DNA from 3 places in the Paenibacillus sp. FSL R7-0179 genome. Region 3 is predicted to be linked to each of the others. Evidence: riboswitches for the same ligand, from Rfam matches in the RefSeq annotation. Region 3 holds a riboswitch; each other region holds the start of a gene.
The links. A riboswitch is a leader RNA that binds a small molecule or an ion and turns the genes downstream of it on or off. The one in region 3 is predicted to bind cyclic di-GMP.
Positions count from the first base shown of each region.

Region 1: it holds a riboswitch for cyclic di-GMP, as region 3 does, so the genes downstream of both, MKX63_RS06230 (flagellar assembly protein A) here and MKX63_RS02365 (anti-repressor SinI family protein) in region 3, are expected to answer to the same signal.
Region 2: it holds a riboswitch for cyclic di-GMP, as region 3 does, so the genes downstream of both, MKX63_RS17640 (PA14 domain-containing protein) here and MKX63_RS02365 (anti-repressor SinI family protein) in region 3, are expected to answer to the same signal.

Region 1 is NZ_JBBOCC010000001.1:1,400,327-1,407,291, forward strand. Features, by position in the region: gene hcp (hydroxylamine reductase) at 1-1,358, shown strand, start outside; gene MKX63_RS06230 (flagellar assembly protein A) at 1,466-3,115, opposite strand; cyclic di-GMP riboswitch class I at 3,196-3,288, opposite strand; gene biuH (biuret amidohydrolase) at 3,794-4,477, shown strand; gene MKX63_RS06240 (ABC transporter substrate-binding protein) at 4,503-5,516, shown strand; gene MKX63_RS06245 (ABC transporter ATP-binding protein) at 5,531-6,340, shown strand; gene MKX63_RS06250 (ABC transporter permease) at 6,337-6,965, shown strand, end outside.
Region 2 is NZ_JBBOCC010000002.1:189,801-196,765, forward strand. Features, by position in the region: gene MKX63_RS17620 (glycosyltransferase) at 1-868, shown strand, start outside; gene MKX63_RS17625 (UDP-glucose dehydrogenase family protein) at 873-2,213, shown strand; gene MKX63_RS17630 (hypothetical protein) at 2,263-2,652, shown strand; gene MKX63_RS17635 (sugar phosphate nucleotidyltransferase) at 3,313-4,686, shown strand; cyclic di-GMP riboswitch class I at 4,825-4,905, shown strand; gene MKX63_RS17640 (PA14 domain-containing protein) at 4,920-6,965, shown strand, end outside.
Region 3 is NZ_JBBOCC010000001.1:556,452-563,416, reverse strand. Features, by position in the region: gene MKX63_RS02370 (2-oxoglutarate dehydrogenase E1 component) at 1-1,504, opposite strand, end outside; cyclic di-GMP riboswitch class I at 2,219-2,322, shown strand; gene MKX63_RS02365 (anti-repressor SinI family protein) at 2,357-2,500, shown strand; gene MKX63_RS02360 (helix-turn-helix domain-containing protein) at 2,647-2,979, opposite strand; gene MKX63_RS02355 (TasA family protein) at 3,277-3,867, opposite strand; gene MKX63_RS02350 (TasA family protein) at 3,907-4,503, opposite strand; gene sipW (signal peptidase I SipW) at 4,584-5,186, opposite strand; gene MKX63_RS02340 (hypothetical protein) at 5,188-6,501, opposite strand.

The DNA of each region.
Region 1 (6,965 bases), 840 kb from region 3:
GCAGAGTGGCTGATGCCGGAGTGATGGCCTATTTGTCGGAGCATGACGCGGCGAACTGGAGTGCGGTGACCGATGAGGAGCTGATGGACAAGGCGGTAACGGTGGGTGTGCTTGCTACAGAGCATGAGGATATCCGTTCCCTGCGCGAGCTGCTGACCTACGGTCTGAAGGGAATGGCTGCTTACATGGAGCATGCTGCGGTACTGGGCTTCTATGAAGCAGGAGCACATGCTTTTATGGAAAAAGGCTTGGCAGCTGCGCTGGATAACAATCTGAGCGGCGGTGAGCTGACGGCTCTGGTGCTGGAATGCGGCAAGTTCGGCGTGGATGTGATGGCGCTGCTGGACCGGGCCAACACCGCAGCCTACGGTAATCCGGAGATTACCAAAGTCAATATTGGAGTAGGCACGAACCCCGGTATTCTGATCAGCGGTCATGACCTCAAGGACATGGAAGCGCTGCTGAAGCAGACCGAGGGAACTGGGGTGGATGTATATACGCACAGTGAGATGCTGCCGGCCCACTACTATCCGGCCTTCAAGAAATATAGCCACTTCGTAGGCAACTACGGTAATGCATGGTGGAAGCAGAATGAGGAATTTGCCAGCTTCAACGGTCCGATTCTGATGACCACGAACTGCATCGTGCCGCCGAAGGACAGCTACAAAGACAGGTTGTACACGACAGGCAACACCGGTTATCCGGGAGTTCAGCATATCGCGGCAGGCACTGACGGTGAGAAGGATTTCTCAGCTCTGATCGAGCAGGCTAAGAGCTGCAGTGCTCCGGTAGAGATTGAGACCGGAGAGATTGTCGGCGGCTTCGCCCATGCGGCTGTAATGAATGTGGCGGATCAGGTGGTTGGAGCGGTAGAGAGCGGCGCTATCAAGCAATTCTTCGTCATGGCCGGCTGCGATGGACGGATGAAGAGCCGGAATTATTACACCGACTTCGCAGCAGAGCTGCCTAGTGACACGGTGATCCTGACCGCAGGCTGTGCCAAATACAAATATAACAAGCTGGCGCTTGGTGATATCGGCGGAATTCCGCGCGTGCTTGATGCCGGCCAGTGCAATGACTCCTATTCTCTTGTGGTCATAGCGCTTAAGCTGAAGGAAGTCTTCGGTCTGGCGGATATTAATGATCTTCCGATCTCCTATAACATTGCCTGGTATGAGCAAAAAGCGGTGATCGTCCTGCTGGCGCTGCTGCATCTGGGTGTGAAGAACATTCATCTGGGCCCTACGCTTCCGGCCTTCCTGTCGCCTAATGTAGCCAAGGTTCTGGTAGATACCTTCGGTATCGGCGGTATTACTACCGTGCAGGAAGACATGGAGCGGTTCATCGCTGCGGTATAATACTAATTCAATATGAGCCAAAAAACACAAAAACGAGTCTCCGTATCTGTATACGGGGGCTCGCTTTGTGTGTGTATAGATATGAACGTCACCGTCAGTAGTAGTACTTAACAAGAATCCCGCACAAGCAGCTTGCCGCCGGACTCCAGGCGGCTGCCCTGCGACTGGGCAAGATTAATCACTGCATGCTCCTCCTGGAGCAGTTCAATCTCTTCGCCCAGCTTGAGGAGCAGCCTGGAGAAGCTGCTTAGGACACTATCCGTAATATATCCGGTGAATTGCCCCGGGTGGGTGAACACCTCAAGCATGTGCCGGAGCGGGTCTGTGCCTGAGCCGAACTCTCCGTTCATACGGCTCAGGGCAGCTTCAAGATCGCGGATCAGGCTATCGAGGTGGTTGTATTTATCCTCCAGCAGCAGCATGACCACCAGTCCGTAATTCACCGACTGCTGCCGGGACTCTACGTTCTTGGCAAGCTGGCGTGCCGCCTCGCGCAGTCCGTCCACTTCTATACGCAGCAGTCCTGCGAGGCTGTGCAGACGATGCTGCTGTACCCCGGCATATCCGGCGTACAGGCCGCTGCCGGTGACCTGGCCGCTAACATAAATACTGCCGGTCGCTATAATCGTAGATTGGCGGATATCGCCATAGACGTACACATTTCCCAGGGCTTCGATCCGTACAGATCCTTCCAGATCTCCCGGTACAATAATGTCGCCTGCGAACATAACGTCGCCCGCAGGCTCAGTCATCTCTCTGGTCAGCAGACAGACCGGAGGGAAGTCGCAGATCCGGACGCTGCCGCTTCCTCCGCAGATGCGGGGTCTGCCTGTGCGGTTGGCTACGATATTACCGCAGGGAAGGAGCTTGGCGTGATTACCGGCAGCGAAGTAGATATCCTGCGGCGGGGGAGGGGGCAGGACCCTTCCGTCTGTGCCGAGGCCGGGAATGCCTTCCTCCGGCGGCAGCTTGCGGGCGAAGACTTCACCTGCATAGGTGAAGGGGGCTCCCGGGAAACGGAGATACTCCAAGGGTTCCGCGGGCTTCTGAGCGGGGGCTTCCTGCCCCCCAAGCATTCTGTTCCCCTCCAGTGTATGCTCCGGCAGCTGGAATTCCAGCCGGGCCTCCTTGCCGGGCAGCGGGGCTCTTCCTTCAGCGATACATACGGGAAGATATGTAGGATTCGTAAGCTCCGCGTACAGGGCGGAAATGTTCAGGCTCTGCAGAATGAAACGGTTGTCCAGTGAGGAAATAATCTGTTCTATGGTGAGCGTGGACAGCAGCACCGCCGGGTTGGGCTGGGCACGGACGACCGTCTCGAAGGCGGCGGGACAGTTGACCAGATTCCAGGCGTACTTCTCTGCACGATATAAAGTGAAGTGGACCTTGAGCTTGTCAGGCGATACGGTGATTTCATACTGCGGCTTCTCGCAGATCTCCCAGGTAATATAATCTGCCTTGGTCACCTCAGTTGGCTCTGTAACGGTCTTCCAGTTGATCTTCAGGACAACAGGGTGGATCGCAGAAATACGGGCGGGAGCGCCTCCGGGGAGCGGGGGAGTAATGAATATCTGGTTGTCCTGCACGAGGATAATTCCATTCTTATCTCCAGTTGTCCCGTCAGAAGCTCGGCCCTCCACAGAGAATGAATCCAGGAGACCTTTACGTTCAAGCATCAGGGACTCTACGAATTCATATCGGCTTGGTTCGATATCCTGCTGCGGCATGGTTGTAACCTCACTTTTTCGTATGATCAATGGCAATTCGTACAGAAAAAGAACATCATCAAGCCCGGAAGTCTTATCTTCCTCCTGAACAGCTGGCTTAAGTGGTCTCTATTGGCAGCCTGGCAACCGTAAACGCGGATTCCGGCGTTCTTAGGCCCATAGCTTTGCGTCCTGCCCTTTCGGGGAGTTTGCCTTTAGAAATAGATCAATGATATACATCCTGTAGAGGCGATGAATTGTGATCGACTGCAATCGACAAAAAGAATCATAAATAGTTCTTATGCGTCATTAACTTCTGCAAACAAGCTTAATTCTAGTACTTAAAGAGCTATTTTTCAACTATATTATGCCTATTTATCAAAAAACTCGAAATATGCAGCTCTATTTCGACAAAAAAACTGGTTTCCCAGCGCTTACAGCTTATGGAAGGGGAATAGGAGAGGGATTGTGGGTATTCAACGGTTGGGACATCCTGGGCTTAGCAAAACCCGGAGTGTTCCTTTTTAATAAGCAGTATTGTGAGTGAATATGTTATGTATGTGTTAGTTATGTAAATTAACACAAACATTCAATGCATTATTTCGTAATAAAACCGAAGACATCCCAAATTCATTATAATATAATCTAACTCATACCAAGGAAACGCGAATTGATGTTAACAAATATAACGTTAATAGAGATGACGGCATCAGGAGAGGAGCATAAACCATGCAAATTGCAGCAACACCTTACATCTGGCCTTATGACGGGGCGTTGGACCCGGCGAAGACAGCGCTGATGATTATCGACATGCAGACGGATTTTTGCGGCAAGGGCGGTTACGTCGAGAGAATGGGCTATGACCTCTCATTAACAGCGCGGGCGATTCAGCCCATTCAGCGCCTGCTGGCCCGTATCCGGGACATCGAAGGGTTCACCGTGATTCATACCCGCGAGGGGCATAAGCCGGATCTGTCGGATCTGCCGGCGAACAAGCGGTGGCGAAGCCGCCAGATCGGGGCTGAGATCGGCTCCGATGGACCGGCGGGACGAATCCTCGTACGGGGGGAACGCGGCTGGCAGATCATCGAGGAGCTGGCGCCTATTGCCGGAGAGTACATTATAGACAAGCCGGGCAAAGGCAGCTTTTATGCAACGGACCTGGACCTGATCTTGAAGAATAAAGGAATTACCCATCTGATTCTGACTGGTATTACTACGGATGTCTGTGTACACACCACGATGCGGGAGGCCAATGACCGGGGGTACGAGTGTCTGATTCTTGCTGATTGTACAGGAGCGACGGATGAAGCGAATCACCTGGCGGCACTGAGTATGGTTCAAATGCAGGGCGGGGTGTTCGGCAGTGTAAGTGATTCACAAGCGGTGCTGAAGGCGCTGGAGCAATACTAAATCATTCATAAACGGGGGAATTACCATGTGGAACAAGTCCAGAACGAAAGCGCTGATGCTGTTAACCTCGCTAATGCTGCTCCTGACCGCCTGCGGTAACCATACGGAAGCCGGGAAGGCCGAAGGACAAGGAGCGGAAGGCTCGGGCGAGCTGAAAAAGGTGGTGCTCCGGCTGAAATGGATTCACCAGGCGCAATTTGCCGGCTTTTATACCGCAGTGGAAAAAGGCTTCTATAAAGAAGCGGGGCTGGATGTTGAGATCCGCCCGGGAGGCTCGGATTTCCCGGCTGTGCAGATGGTAGCTTCCGGCAGTGAGGAGTTCGGGGTTACCGGTGCCGATCAGGTCGTCATTGCCAGAGAAAAGGGCGTCCCGGTCAAAGCGTTGTCCGCAATCTACCGCAAAACCCCGTTCGTCATGTTCGCACTCAAAGAGTCGGGGATCAAGACAATGGAGGATCTTACCGGGCAAAAGGTGGGCATCAAGCTGGGCGGCAACGAAGAGCTAACCTTCCGTGCCATGGAGAAAAGCGCAGGCATTGACCCTTCGCAAATCGAAGAGATGCCGGTCAAATATGATCTGAGTCCGCTGTTAACCGGTCAGGTCAAGGCTTGGCCCGGATATGTCATTAATGAAGTGCTGGCTGTAGAGGAGCAGGGCAAGGAAGTGAATATTATCGATCCAAACGACTATGGCATCAATTTCTATGCCGATACCTTGTTCACCACGGAGTCTGTTATTAAGAAGGACCCGGAGATGGTCGCAAGCTTCGTGCAGGCCTCTATGCAGGGCTGGGATTATGCGGTCAAGCATCCGGAGGAGGCGGCAGAATTCGGTCTTAAGTATGGCGAGAAGCTGGATTTGAAGCATGAGGTCAATATGATGAAGGCCAGCATTCCGCTGCTTGATCCGGAGAAGCTCCCGCTGGGCTCGATGGACGAGGCATCTTGGGAGACACTGCAGAAGAATCTGGTCGAGCTGGGCTTTGTGAAAAAGGAACAGGACATAGGCGGATTGTTCACCAACGAGTTTTTGAAATAAGGAGGGGCCTGATAATGACAACAGCGATCAAAGAACAGCTGGAGGCTGCCGCCGTGCAGCATCCCGGTACCCGGGAAACGATGCTCTCCCTGCGCAATTGCTCTCTGTCCTTCGGCAACGTGCCTGTGCTTAATCAGGTCAGCCTTGACGTATACCGCAATGAGTTCATTTCAATTCTTGGACCAAGCGGCTGCGGGAAATCTACAACACTCCGGCTAATGCTGCGATTGTTAAGTCCGGAGGCCGGTGGAGAGGTGGCGTATGCCTCCCCGGATCTGTCCCTGGGCATGGTCTTCCAGAAGCCGGTCCTGATGCCGTGGCTTAGTGCGCTACAGAATGTAATGCTGCCGCTTGAGCTGGGCGAGAAGAAGAAATTCAGCAAGGCCGAGGCACGCGAAAAAGCAGAAAGTGCCCTGTGTCTGGTCGGCCTCCAGGATTATCTGAACCACTTCCCGCATCAGCTCAGCGGAGGGATGCAGCAGCGGGCAGCGATTGCCCGGGCTCTGGCAGCCGATCCGACAGTGCTGCTGATGGATGAACCGTTCGGCGCGTTGGATGAGCTGACGCGTGAGAAGCTGAATTTCGAGCTGCTGCGGCTATGGGAGAGCCCGGAGACCAGTCTCAGCAGCATTGTGATGGTTACCCATTCGATCCATGAATCCGCGCTGCTGTCAGACCGGGTTGTGATGATGTCTCCCCGGCCTGCCGGTGTGACGGATATTATTCCGGTGACGCTGCCCTCCCCGCGTGAAGCGGGCATGGAAGAGCTGCCGGAATTCCACCGGATTGTCAAGGAACTGAGAAAGCGGGTGAAGCATCTATGACGGTCAAAATCAAAGACACCCTTTACCCGGTCACGTTTGCGCTCGGCTTCCTGCTGCTGTGGGAGCTGGCTGTACGTCTCCTGTCGGTTCCTATGTATCTGCTGCCTGCACCTACGCAGGTAGTCTCGGCCATTAATGGCTCGCTCTGGTCGCATACGCTGGTTACGCTGGGCGAAGCCCTGACCGGCTTCATTCTTGCCAATATCCTCGGACTGGCTACCGCTGTGATTTTTGTTCATTCCAAGCCGATCGAGAAGGGGATGTTCCCGCTGGCCATCGCTCTTAAGACTACACCGCTGGTGGCGCTGGCCCCGCTGCTGGTGGTTTGGCTGGGGACCGGATATACCTCGAAGGTCATCGCTTCGATGCTGATCTGCTTTTTCCCGATTCTGGTGAACAGTGTTAAGGGGCTTAAGGCGATTGAATACGAAGCCTGGGAGCTGTTCTCCACCTACAAAGGGACGAAGAGTGAAATCTTCTGGAAGCTGCGCCTGCCGACGAGTCTGCCTTATATCTTCTCTGCCCTGAAAATCTCCACCTCACTCGCCATAGTTGGTGCCATAGTCGGCGAATTTGTAGGAGCGAATAAGGGACTGGGTTATGTAGTACTGGTCTCTTCCTATCA
Region 2 (6,965 bases), on a different contig from region 3:
CGATTTGGACTTCAGCGGGTATGATATCGTTCTTAGCTCCAGCAGTGCATTTATGAAAAGCATCCAGGTGCCCGAATCCACCTTCCATCTGTGCTACTGTCATACGCCGATGCGCTTCGCCTGGGACTATGACACGTACATGGAGCGGCAATCGAATTCCGGGTTGTTCAAAAGACTGCTTAAGGTGTATATGCAGCGGCTCAAGAACTGGGATCAGCGCACCTCCAAAAATGTGAACCAGTTCGTCGCCAACTCCTCCGTCGTGAAGACGCGGATTCAGAACTATTACCACCGGGATTCCGATGTGATTTTCCCGCCGATCAATACGGCCCGCTTCACCAGCTCCCCAAGCATTGGAGATTATTATCTGATTGTCTCGCGGCTGGTCTCCTACAAGCGGATCGATCTGGCGGTGGAGGCGTTCAACCGTAACGGTCTGAAGCTGTATATTGTCGGGGACGGACCGGACCGTAAGCGTCTGGAAGGCATGGCCAAAGGGAATGTATCGTTTCTGGGCCGGCTGGAGGATGAGGAAGTCACAGGGCTGATGTCCCAGTGCCGGGCGTTTATTTTCCCGGGGGAAGAGGATTTCGGCATCACGCCGCTGGAGGCGAATGCTGCTGGAAGACCGGTCATTGCTTATCAGGCCGGAGGAGCGCTGGACACGATTATTCCATACGTTAACGGCGTGTTTTTCCAGCACCAGGAAGTTGATGATTTGCTTAAGGCCATTGATGAGGTGGAGTCCTATGCGTGGGATATCGACCAGATTATGGGCCATGCACGCAAATTCGATGAGCAGGCGTTTATGGTTCAGTTCAAGCAGTATGTGGAACAGGCCTACGTCAATTTCCTAAAAGGAGGATGAAAGTATGAAACTCGCAGTGATTGGTACCGGCTATGTAGGACTTGTATCAGGCGTATGCTTTACCCTAAATGGAAATCATGTCATCTGTGTGGATAAGGATGAGGAGAAAATCACTAAGCTGAACCGGATGGAATCTCCCATCTATGAGCCGGGCATTGAGGCCCTGATCGAGATGAATCTGCGCGAGGGCCGGCTGAGCTTCTCGTCCGATCTTCAGGAGTCGGTCCGCCGCTCGGATATCGTCATTCTTGCCGTGGGTACACCGTCCCTGCCGGGCGGCGAAGCCGACCTCAGATATATCGAAGGAGCGGCTGCCGAGATTGCGCAGGCGATGGAGGGCTATAAGATTATTATGACCAAGTCGACTGTCCCCGTTGGCACCAATGAGCGTATCCGCCAGCTGATCTCCTCCCTCACGAATCATCCCTTCGATATCGTCTCTGCGCCTGAATTCCTCCGTGAAGGCTCTGCCATCCGCGACACGCTTCATCCCGACCGGATCGTGATCGGACTCGACAATCCTGAACTGGAGCCGACCATGCGCGAGCTGCATAAGGGCTTCACAGAGAATGTATTCGTCACGGATATCCGCAGCGCCGAGATGATCAAATATGCCTCGAATGCTTTTCTGGCGACGAAGATTTCCTTCATTAATGAGATTGCCAACATTTGCGAAAAGGTAGGAGCGGATGTCACCGAAGTCGCAGGCGGCATGGGGATGGACCAGAGAATCGGTTCGACCTTCCTGCAAGCCGGTATCGGTTATGGCGGCTCCTGCTTCCCGAAGGACACCAATGCGCTGATTCAGATTGCCGGTAACGTGGATTATGAGTTCAAGCTGCTCAAGTCCGTCGTTGAAGTCAATAAAGGCCAGCGCTTCATGATTATCTCCAAGCTCCATGAATCGCTCGGCAGCCTGCGCGGTGCAGTTATCGGCATCTGGGGGCTTGCCTTCAAGCCCAATACCGATGATGTCCGCGAGGCTCCGGCCCGTGAGATCGTCGAGGCGCTGGTCGCCGAGGGCGCCATTGTGAAGCTGTACGATCCCATCGCTGCGGATAACTTCCGCAAGGAATACGATCATCCGCAGCTGCGCTGGTGCGGACTGGCCGAAGAGGCAGCCGAGGGCAGCGATGCCGTCTGCCTGCTGACCGACTGGAGCCAGTTCAAGGAGATCAACCTGCACGCCCTTGCGGGAACCATGCGCCGCCAGGTGCTGATCGACGGCCGCAACGTCTATACCAAAGAGCAGATCGAGGGCACCGGCCTTGAGTACATCTCCGTCGGCCGCCCGCAGATGGGCGGGCTTAGCGGATTCTCCGCCAGCGTGGCTGGCGCGGTGTAGCTGGCGATCCACTTGAAGGCGTTACGCCGGAAGTAGGCTGCGCGGCGAAATGAAGGGGATAAATCCCCTTGAATGGGCCGAAAGTGGGCCGCGCGGCGAAATGAAGGGGATAAATCCCCTTGAATGGGCCGAAAGTGGGCCGCGCGGCAAAATGAAGGGGATAAATCCCCTTGAATGGGCCGAAAGTGGGCTGCGCGGAGAAATGAAGGGGATAAATCCCCTTGAATGGGCCGAAAGTGGGCTGCGCGGCGAAAAGAGAGGGATAAATCCCGTTGAATACGCCGAACGTCGGCTGCGCGATGAAATGAGAGGGATAAGTCCCCTTGAATGCGCTGAAAGTGGGCTACGCGGTGAAATGAAGGGGATAAATCCCCTTGAATGTGCCGAAAGTGGGCTGCGCGGCGAAATGAAGGGGATAAATCCCCTTGAATGTGCCTAAAGTGGGCTACGCGGTGAAATGAGAGGGATAAATCCCTCTGAAGGTGCTAAAAGTTGGCTGGATGTGGAAATGAGGAGCACAAGTGCCCCTGAATCCCGGAAAAGTTGGCTAAATGAGTAAATGAGGAGCACAAGTGCCCCTGATTTCCCGGATACGAGCAAAATGGAGGAAATGAGGAGCACAAATGCCCCTGATTTCTCGGATTCGAGCCAATTGGAGCAACTGAGCAGCATTTGTGTCCCGTACTTAAACTAACCAGCTTCTGCCGCCGCAAATTTGTGCGGCAAGCCCTTGGAACAAGCGGCAGCCCGGCCCTATTGCCGCTACAACAGGCCGGCAATACCCGGATCTTTAGCCGGGAGCTTCGCCTGCGGGCGAAGCGGTTATGAAATCACAAGCCTGTTATGAAATGGAGCGGAGAGGAATTTTGGAGCTGTAGGAGCGTAGCGTCCGCCTAAAAGCTTTCCGCAGGAAAGCTCGCTTCGGAAGCATATGCTGTATTTGGATTTCTACCGCGAGGAGCGGTTTTAATCAGGAAATCCAAATTGGGCAGCGGCCGTAAGCCCAAAATTCCTTGCAGCGACCCTCATAACAGGCGGGGTTTTAACCTACAACCGCAATAAGAAATACCCAATAACAATACGATATGGAGGGTTCACTATGAAACTAGTACTTCTATCAGGCGGCTCAGGCAAGCGGCTCTGGCCGTTGTCCAATGATTCACGCTCCAAGCAATTTCTGAAGGTACTGGCAAGTCCGGCAGGTGAACCGGAATCAATGGTACAACGGGTATGGAGACAGCTGGAGGAGAACGGCATGGCCGGGTCCTCTTATCTGGCGACCGGACGCAGCCAGGTGGAGATGATCCAGAGCCAGCTCGGCAGCGGGGTGCCGATCATCGTGGAGCCGGAGCGGCGGGATACCTTCCCGGCCATTGCGCTGACGGCGGCCTATCTATATTCCATCGCGGGAGTATCCCCAAGCGAGACCGTGGCGATTCTGCCGGTGGACCCATACGTGGAATCCTCCTTTTTCGAAACGGTGCTGCAGCTGGAGAACACTATGCTGGTGAGCGGAGCGAACCTGGCGCTGATGGGCGTAGTGCCCGAGCATGCTTCGGAGAAATACGGCTACATTATTCCAACGGGCGCAGATGCGGGAGCGAATGGTTATCTGCAGGTCAGCCACTTCCAGGAGAAGCCGGACCGTGTGCAGGCCGAGGAGCTGATCAGCCAGGGCGCGCTCTGGAACTGCGGGGTGTTCGCCTTCCGCCTGGGTTACCTGCTGGATATTCTGCAGCGCAAAGGGCTGCCGCTGAATTACGAGGAGCTGCAGAAGCAGTATAAGCTGCTGTCTTCCATCAGCTTCGATTATGAAGTGGTGGAGAAAGAGGAGAACATCGTCGTGCAGCCGTACGCAGGATTCTGGAAGGACCTGGGTACCTGGAACACCCTGACCGAGGAAATGACCAGCAACCATGTCGGCAAGGGCTTCGTAACGGCAGACTCCGAGGGCACCTCGCTCATTAACGAGCTGGATATTCCGATTACCGTGATCGGGGCGAAGGATCTGATTATCGCCGCCAGCCCGGACGGCATTCTGGTGACACATAAGACCGAGAGTCCGCGGATCAAGGAAGTGCTGAAGACCTTTGAACAAAGACCGATGTACGAGGAACGCCGCTGGGGCCACTACAAGGTGATCGACTATGTGAAATATGACGAGGGCAACGAGGTGCTGACCAAGCGGATTTTCATCAATGAGGGTAAAAATATCAGCTATCAGCTGCATCACAAACGCAGTGAAATCTGGACCTTCGTCAGCGGGGAAGCCAGCATAGTCATCAATGAGAAGATGCATACGGTGAAGGCGGGAGATGTGGTGCGGATACCGGAAGGGACCAAGCATGCCATTCTGGCTCTTACCGATGTGGAATTCATTGAGGTGCAGACCGGGTCTGAGCTGGTAGAGGAAGACAACATCCGTATTACTCTGGACTGGGAGGATATAGCGCTACATCAGTTCATTTCATAGGTCTAACTTATCTATTTAACCAATTGTTACAAAATCAAAACAGGTACTCGGAACTATTTATTCGGAGAAATTCGCGTTTGCTCTACAAAAAAATTGCATAAAGACGATAATTTACGGTAAGAGGGATTGATCCTTCCAAAACGACAAAGGCAAACCTGATCGAAAGACAGGGACGCAAAGCTATAGGGCCTTCGCAAGAGTGGCAGCCTGGCTACCGAAAGGAAGAGAATATTGTGAAAACTTACCGTAAGTCTCGTTTGCTCTGCGCTGTGCTGTCGCTGGCCGTGGTATGGTCTGCTGTACCTGTGGGACTGGGAATCGCCCCTTCCACCGTCAAGGCTGCCCCTTCTGAAGGAGCGCCGGTGAACCCTAACGCCTCAGCCGAGGCGGTCAAGCTGCTGAACAATCTGTATGAAATCTCGGGAAATGGAATCATTACAGGCCAGCATGACTATTTCGAGAGTCCGGATGAGCTGAGCAACAAGCTGAAGGGAACAAGCGGACAATACGCAGCACTGCATGGTTATGAGCTTGGAGCAATCGGTCGGCAGAGTGAGAGCGGAGTAGCTGCACAACGCAAAAATATCGTCTGGAGTGCGACGAACTGGTCCAGAGCAGGCGGCATTGTCGCTATGACCTTCCACCAGAATCTGCCGGGCACCAAGTACGAATGGTCCAATGTGCAGAAGTCAATCACCCAGGCGCAATTTAACAAATACGTAACCCCCGGAACACCAGAGTATAATGCGCTGATCACCGATCTGGATAAAGTAGCTGTCTCTCTGAAAAGCCTGCGGGATGCCAAAGTTCCGATCCTCTGGAGACCTTACCATGAAATGAACGGCGGCTGGTTCTGGTGGGGGAAGAAAGATAATTTTGCAGCATTGTGGAATATTATGTATGACCGGTTCGTGAACGTTCATCAGTTAAATAATCTGCTCTGGGTATGGAACCCGAATGCGCCGAATGCAAACTCCGATCCCTATCCACGGACTTATCCGGGTGCGGACAGAGTGGATGTGCTGGCGGCGGATATATACAATAATGACTACTTGAATAAATACCATGATGATCTGACCAGCCTGGCTGGCGGCAAGCCGATAGGCATCGGCGAGAACGGTGAAATGCCAAATATCTCGAAGCTGAAGCTGACCCAGCAGAATTATGTGTTTATGATGAACTGGGGCAAGATGCTCTACGAGAATAACAGCACAGCTACGATCAAGAATTTCATGAATGACAGCTACACACTGACCCGTGACCAATATAAGGCCTGGTCTGCTCCGGCGGCGGCTCCTAAGCCAACCGCAACGCCGACACCAACACCAACCGTAACACCGACACCAACTGCAACACCAACGCCGACGCCAACTGCAACGCCGACACCAACACCAACCGTAACACCGACGCCAACTGCAACGCCGACACCAACACCAACCGTAACACCGACGCCAACTGCAACGCCTACCGCAACACCTACCGTTGCGCCGAAGCCGGTCCCAACTCCCGGTGATACGGAGGGTAAGCCTGCCCAGAATGGCTTGCTTGGAGAATACTTCAAGAACATGACGCTCTCGGGGACACCGGTTATGGTCCGTAACGATGATGTCATCAGCTTCAATTGGCGTCAGGGTACCCCTAATGCCGCACTTGGAGTAGATTACTTCTCGATCCGCTGGACCGGCCAGATTAAGCCCGCTTACAGTGAGACTTATCAGTTCTATACTACATCGGATGACGGTATCCGCTTGTGGGTGAACGGCACAGCCGTCATTGACAGCTGGGTCAAGCAGAGCGGAACGGCCCGCACAGGAAGCATAGCCTTGACTGCCGGGCAACTGTACGACATCAAGGTAGAGTATTACGAGAATGCAGGCGATGCGAATGTTCATCTGATGTGGCAGAGTCCCAGCCAGGTGAAGGGAACCGTACCTGCAAGTGCGCTTTTCTCCAGGGCAGGCAACACATCCATACCTGCTCCGGCTGCAACCGCAGTACCGACCACGGTACCAGCAGCGACAGCAGCACCAGCGCAGACAGCAACGCCGGCACCAGTAACGACACCAATGCCAGCACCAACACTGACGCCATTACCGGCACCGACACCAACGCCAACACCGGTGCCAACGCCGACAGCGGCTCCTGTTCCCGTTCCTACTCCTACAGCAACACCGGTGGATCTGCCGGTAGAAGTCCCTGCTGCTAATGGATTGTACGCGGAATACTTCAATAACATGACGCTTTCGGGCGAACCCGCTGTAGTGCGTACCGATGCTGTG
Region 3 (6,965 bases):
CCTTCTCGCGTTGAAGACGCTCCGCATAGGAGCGGTAGACGGTAGGGTGGTTGCGCACTTTGCCGTACACAATCGGTTGAGTTGTCTCGGGATCATCCATTTCATTATGCCCGTGGCGGCGGTAGCCGATCAGATCAATCAGGAAGTCCTTCTTGAACATATGGCGGTAAGCACTGGCCAGACGGACAGCGGCAATACAGGCTTCCGGGTCATCGGCATTGACGTGCACGACCGGAATCTCATACCCTTTGGCCAGGTCGCTGGCATAATGGGTGGAGCGGGAATCCTCGCTCTCTGTGGTGAAGCCGATCCGGTTATTGACGATAATATGCACGGTACCGCCATTCTGATAACCCTGCAATTTGCCGATATTAAGCGTCTCAGCGACAATACCTTCGCCAGGGAAGGCGGCATCGCCGTGCATCAGCACAGCCATAGCCTTGCTTGTGTTCAGCTTAGGCAGTCCCGGAGCATTGCGCTCTTCCTGTGCGGCTCGTGTGAAGCCCTCGACGACAGGATTGACAAATTCAAGATGGCTCGGGTTATTGGCCAGCGTGATCCGGGTGCGAACGGTCTCGCCTTCGCGGACGGCGCGGTCAGCCCCGAGATGATACTTCACATCACCGCTCCAGCCGTAGGTCACACCCATAGAGCCTTCCGAAGGGAACAGCTCTTTGTTCGGCGAGTGATGGAATTCCGAGAAAATAATATCATAGGGCTTGCCCAGAATATGAGCCAGCACATTAAGTCTTCCGCGGTGGGCCATGCCCATCAGGATATGCTCTGCGCCGTCATGCGCGGCGGCCCGCACAATCTCATCCAGCATCGGCACGAGGGCATCATTGCCCTCCAGGCTGAACCGTTTCTGCCCGACGAAGGTCTTGTGCAGGAAGGTCTCGAAATGCTCCACCTGAACCAGCCGCTTCAGCAGCTCCTTGCGCTCTGTATTATTCAGCGGGGCAGGGGAGGTCATTGATTCCGCCTGGCTGTTGAGCCAGCGCAGCTCGCGTTCATCGTGTACATGCCCGAATTCATAGGCAATGGTCTGGGTATAGGCCTGACGCATTCTATGGACGGCATCCATTGCGGTATGCACATCCGCAGGGGCATTATCCCAGATCAGCGAAGCAGGCAGAGCATTAAGATCCTCGCGGGTAAGCTCGTAGGTCTCCAGCTCCAGCCATTTGGCCATCGGGTTCGTGCTGCGCTCCAGCGGATCAATGTCTGCAGCCATATGGCCATATATTCGAATATTTGCGATCAGCTTCGAGGCCTTGACAGCCTTCTTGAGCCACTGCGCATCTGCTGATACGGCAGGCCTTGGAGCCCTCTCGGCATCGGGTGCCAGCGGAGGGGGACCGGATACGGTGAAGAGATCGCGGTAATGTTGTTCAACAGAAGAGGGGTCCTTGACAAATTGCTCATATCTTTCTTGGATGTAGCCCAGGTTGGGGCCGTAGTATTTGCTCCATACTGTGTCGTTATAGGGCTCTTTGACTGCCATGAATAGGTCCTCCTAACGGATAAACTCCACGCGGGGCATCCAGTGTGCCACTTGGCGGAGCTGCAAATGTTTGCGGTTTCATTCTCACCTTATTGTGCTACTTTCCGGCGGGGTAATCAATTCATACTTTCGGTCAATCCGTTCGCAATTTGGCATGATTCATTACAGTATTCATACGGAACTATCATAAATAGGCATTAATCATGTATTTTAATTGAACAAATTGATTTTTATGCTTTGGGATTGGCCGTGACTCCAGAGAAGTTTTGGACCTCCGGCCGCTGTTGTCTGCAGATTTCTTGATTTTATCCCGTTGTTAACGGTTGAAATCCGCAGACAAAGGCGGTCGCTACCGCTCCTCCAGTTCCCAAATTCCCCTCCGCCACTTTTCCCTTAACTTAAATTTTCAACAAGTTCAATCCATATCACTGTCCGTAATCCATACAAATGGGTAATTGTCTCTATGCGATGTTGCGCGCAGCGGTAAGGCGGAGCAGTTAGAGTTCCCTTTAGTATATTTAAACTATTACCTAGGGTTTGAACTTGGAACTGGAAATATTTATACAAGCCACTGGCAATATTAGCTAAGTTTCCTCACATTTTATCATAAAAAAATTCCAGAAAACGACACACTAATCGCGCATGATCTTGTATAATGTTATTGCGGAGAACGGTTTCATCGATTCTTGCCAGATCCTTTCATGATGGAAAGGGTCCAGTAAAAGGTAAACCTGCCGAAAGACAGGGGCACAAAGTCTCGGATCTAAAGTAGAGATACTACAAAGTAGCAATACTACTATGATGGCCGGACTGCCTGGGGACGCGAAAATTCTAGGAGGAGATTTCTTGGATATGTCCAACCAGGGGAATGACGAGCTGCAGGCAGTAGATCTGGATTTAGAATGGGTGCACTTGCTGATGTCTGCCAAGCAGGCGGGGATCGCGGCGGAGGAGATCCGCCGGTTTCTAAGTGAGAAGGCGCTCCAGGCGATGTAAGGACGGTCATCATTGCTGCGATACATACAGAAAAGGCACAGCGCCCGGTACGCTGTGCCTTTTCTGTATGCCGCTTGAAAGCATGCCTTCGCCGAAGGCGGCCTCCCTGCCGTGCGGAGTCTTCCCTGTGACATACAATGCTGCGTTTAATTGTCCTTTTGTTCCATCCGCCATTTCTGGTAATCAAGGAATTCCTTGAATTCACGTTTGCTTATACCGGAGGCCATGGCCTCCTGAACCAGCCGGAACCATTCCCCGTCCAGAGCCTGTTCTTCCGTCTCTGCCAGTCCGCCATACAGCAGTGCATGAATGGATACCTGAAGCGCGTCAGCGATTTTTTCGATGAATTGAATGGAGGGGTTGGATTGAATATTGCGTTCTACATTACTGAGATATGATTTCGCCACATCAGCCTTATCCGCAAGCTCGGATAGCGAATAGCCCTTCTCCAGCCGGAGTTTGTGGATGCGGCCTCCCATAGTATCTGACACGATTACAACGCCCTCCGTACTTTTTATTAAAAGATAAGAAGTGATATGCTTCGCGCTATATCCTTATCTTTCTCACTGAAACGGTACCGCCCTCATAGAAAGGCAAAGCCGTTTTCACTTGTCAGTATAACAAAAAACCGCAAATCGGACAAAAATCATTAAGCCCGGCAGCCTGGGAAAAGGAAACGGCACACCCGGCCCGGTTGGGGGAAGGATGTGCCGTCTTGCTGAAACGGTATCGTCCTTTCAAAGGACGGCAAAGCCGTTTTCCACTTGAGTGTTGACTTACTTGGCCTCTCCCAGTCCTTGAAGTGCATCGAAGGTCCAGTTCAGAGCTAGGCCGTCACCCTGGAAAATGTTCTGATCTTGGCTGTTGTCTACGAACTCGAAGGCGATCTTAAAGGTCTTGGACCCGGCTGCGGCAATCCCTCCTGGCAGTACACCTGCTGCTACGAGATCGTAGCTGGGGGTGTTCTTCAGATCCTTCAGGGAGATCTCGGACAGCACATGACCGCTTAGTGAACCGCCGGTGTACGTGTTATCGAGAAGCTTGACCTTGAAGTGGTCTCCGAGATCCTGGCCCGCGTTATCGCCCTTGGCATCGGTTACGGTGTAAGTGGTGGCCAGCTTGAGGAATTTGATATCCAGTGTGCCGTCATTGGACAAGGTGAAGGTGCGGACGGTGTAGTCTCCCGGCTTCAGATTCGTCAACGCTACCGGAGTATTGAAGGAAGAGCCGAGCTTCAGCGTACCTGCGGCGAAGGTTGCCGTGCTGGTGGCTGTGGAGCTGAAGTAAGCGAAGGTGCCCCCGCCGATTAAAGACAAGCCCAGTGCCGCCGATGCTACGCCAAGACCCAATGTTTTTTTGATACCCATGATTGATTTCCTCCTCGAATGGTTTGTTTTGCCCTGAAATTATTTGAGACTGCCTTTTTCCTGGTTGGCTTCAAAATTCAGCGTCAGCGCAAGCGTATCGCCCTGATAATAGTTCTGCGGCTGGAGGGTCTCCTTGAAGGCGAATTGAATGGTCAGGTCATCCGAGGTACCGGCTTTGATGCCGGATTTCTCTCCGCCTAAGATTGCTCCGAGAATTCCCCGGGCCACCAGATCGGGACTCTCCTTCTCCAGATCGGCCAGCGAGATGACCAGAAGCGGTGATTCCTTTTTATCCTTGTTTACTAGGAAGGTCACAATAATATCATCCTTGAAATTATGCGTACCGTTATCACCTTGGGCGTCTGTAATGGCGGACGAGGTGCGCAGTACCACTTTAGGAATATTGAGCGTTCCGTCATTTTTGAGCTTGAAGTCCCGTAAGACTGTATCGCCCGGCTTGAGATTACTGAGATTAACAATGACAGAGGGATCAGATTTCAATGATAGGGTTCCGTTGTTAAAAGAAGCTGAAGAAGTAGAGGTACTGCTGAAGTAAGCGAAGGTACCTCCGCCGACCAGGGTTAAGCCTAATGCTGCCGATACAACGCCGAGACCTAATGTTTTTTTGACGTTCATTTGTTCATCCCTCTCTTATGAGTCTGCTTTGTAGAGCTGTATTGTGGCTCCGCGTTTCGTAAACGGGAGAGGACAATCGATCATTGGACGAGGTCAGTCAGACTATCCGGCCCGCCTCCGCTGGCTGCGGATGAAGCCACGTTCTTCTTTTCCAGTGCCGCAACGGCCTTCCAGGAAGAATACAGCGCGTAGAGGAGCAGAAGCAGCCCGGGAATAATCATCAGCACTACGCTGCCGGCTTTGGAGACTGCGAAGCTCATGGCATAGCCCACATAGGGGACGGTTACGCCGGTGTACTCACCTACCACATTCGTGGAACTGACGGGCGCGGTGTCGGCTGCATCATTATTGTCGCCCTTGGTGATATAGCTGGCTTGCCCCAGCGCACTGTTCAGCTCGGCATCGACCACGCGGTGGGTGATCAGAATATTATCTGGATTCAGAAAAGTGATCACATCGCCCTTCTGGAACCGCGTCATGTCTCCGCCCGGCTTAATGGCCACAATGGAACCGGTCTGGATGCCTGGCTCCATGGAGCCGGACAAAACCGTCTTAATCTGATAGCCGAAGAAGGAGGGCTCGCCGCCGGAGGCTTTGGAGATCACAACGGCTGTGATCAGCACGAGGAACACAATCAGAATCAGTGTGGAGATGATCGTACCTGCTATTTTTCGGATGCGCATCTTATTCGCCGCCTTTGCTGGTGTCGGATTGTGGAGACGGTGTAGCTGCAGGAGCAGGCTGCCCGTCGTCCATCACAGTGCCCGGAATTACGCCGTTAGGTCCTTGATCTGGAGTGGGTTCCGGTAAAAGAATCTCAGGCACAGGAGTGGCCGCTGGAGCAATAACCTCTGCTGCTGCTGAAGCTGTGGGGACTGGAGTATCCTGTACAGGCGCTGTTGGAGCGGGCTCCTCTGCCGGCTGGCTTTTGTCAGGAGGACTGGTTGCGGGCGGCTGGTTCCGGGCTTGTTCATGCTCCAGCTTCAGCGCTTCGTCAGCAGCCTTCTGCTTCTCTATGGCGAGCCGTTCGGCCTCTTCCGCTCTGGCCTTATCGGTCTTTTCCAGCGTCAGGCGTTTCTCTTCCTCCTGCTGTGCCTTCGCCTTGTCCTCAAGGGCCGTCCTGGCACCAGCGATCTCTGCCAGCTGTTCCTCTAAGGTGTGGATGGTGGAGGTCAGGGTATCCTTGGACGCTGTTAATTCGGTATTCAACTGCTCATACGCGGCCAGCAGCGCAGGGGATACCTGCGAATCTACTTGATAGGCGCTGGTTACGAATGAGAGCACAGGCTCCTCAGCGGGGAAGCTGTAGTCATCCTGCCGGAGTAAGACGCGGTCGGGATTACCGGTAGGCAAGGAACCGCCGATATCATGAATCGAGCCAAGGTATTGCACAATTCCGCTTAACGTCTCTGCCAGCGGCTCCGAGAGAATCCCGCTTTGCTGAAGACTCTCTTGAATCTGGTCAAAGAACTGTGCATCACGGATTTCCAGACAGTTAGGATCGAGATTCACCATATACCCTCCGAGCTTGTGCAGAATGGCCGCTGCATAGCCAATTTCCTGCAGAATTTGTTGCCAGACCGTCACGTTGAAGCTTAGTTGCTTCTCCAGCAGACCGATCTCGCTGCCAGCTTGAGTGAGCTCAGACGAGAGTTCGTCTGCAGCCTGATCCAGCTCGGCAAGCGACAGCTCTCCGGTAGCGGCTGAGGTGTTATACACTCCACTGATGCTATGGCTGCCAAGGGAAGCTTTCAGCTCTGCGAGGGTGCTTAGATGCCCGCCTAATTCCGATAACAGCTGTTCAATCTGACCCGGGAATACCGAGCACAGCCCGATGGAGCTGATTTGCTCCTGCGAGGTGTTGAACTCTCCATAGGTGCTGCCGATCTGGCCTGAGGTATAGATCAAAAGCACAGATACAGCCATACCCGATTGCAGAATCCGCAGGCCGAGCTTCCTGGTTGTTCGTTTGCGCCGCTTGGCAGATCTGGGGTACATAGCTAAGCCCCCTCTCAACTTGCTAATGAGTTATTCGTTATATTCGTTCTTTATAAAGAACGATATCGTAAGCAAATCATACACTGCGCCGCTTGGAAAAGAAAAATGTTAATTTCAGCGGAATGTTCGCAATAAAGTACGAATTAGGTGGGATATCTCGCTGTAACTGCGGTTATCGCTGTTTTTCACAAATGTTCTTTATAAAGAACGGATGGGGCGGGTGGCAGGAGCGGAGTGAGGTGAGTACACGTGCACCTGAATGGAGCAAAAGTTGGTGGGGAGCGGAAATGAGGGCATTAGTGCCCCTGAATGCGGCGAAAGTTAGTGTAGTGTGGAAATGAAGAGCATAAGTGCACCTGAATGGAGCAAAAGTTGGCGGGGAGCGGAAATGAGGAGCATAAGTGCACCTGAATGGGGCAAAAGTCGGCGGGGAGCAGAAATGAGGAGCATAAGTGCACCTGAAT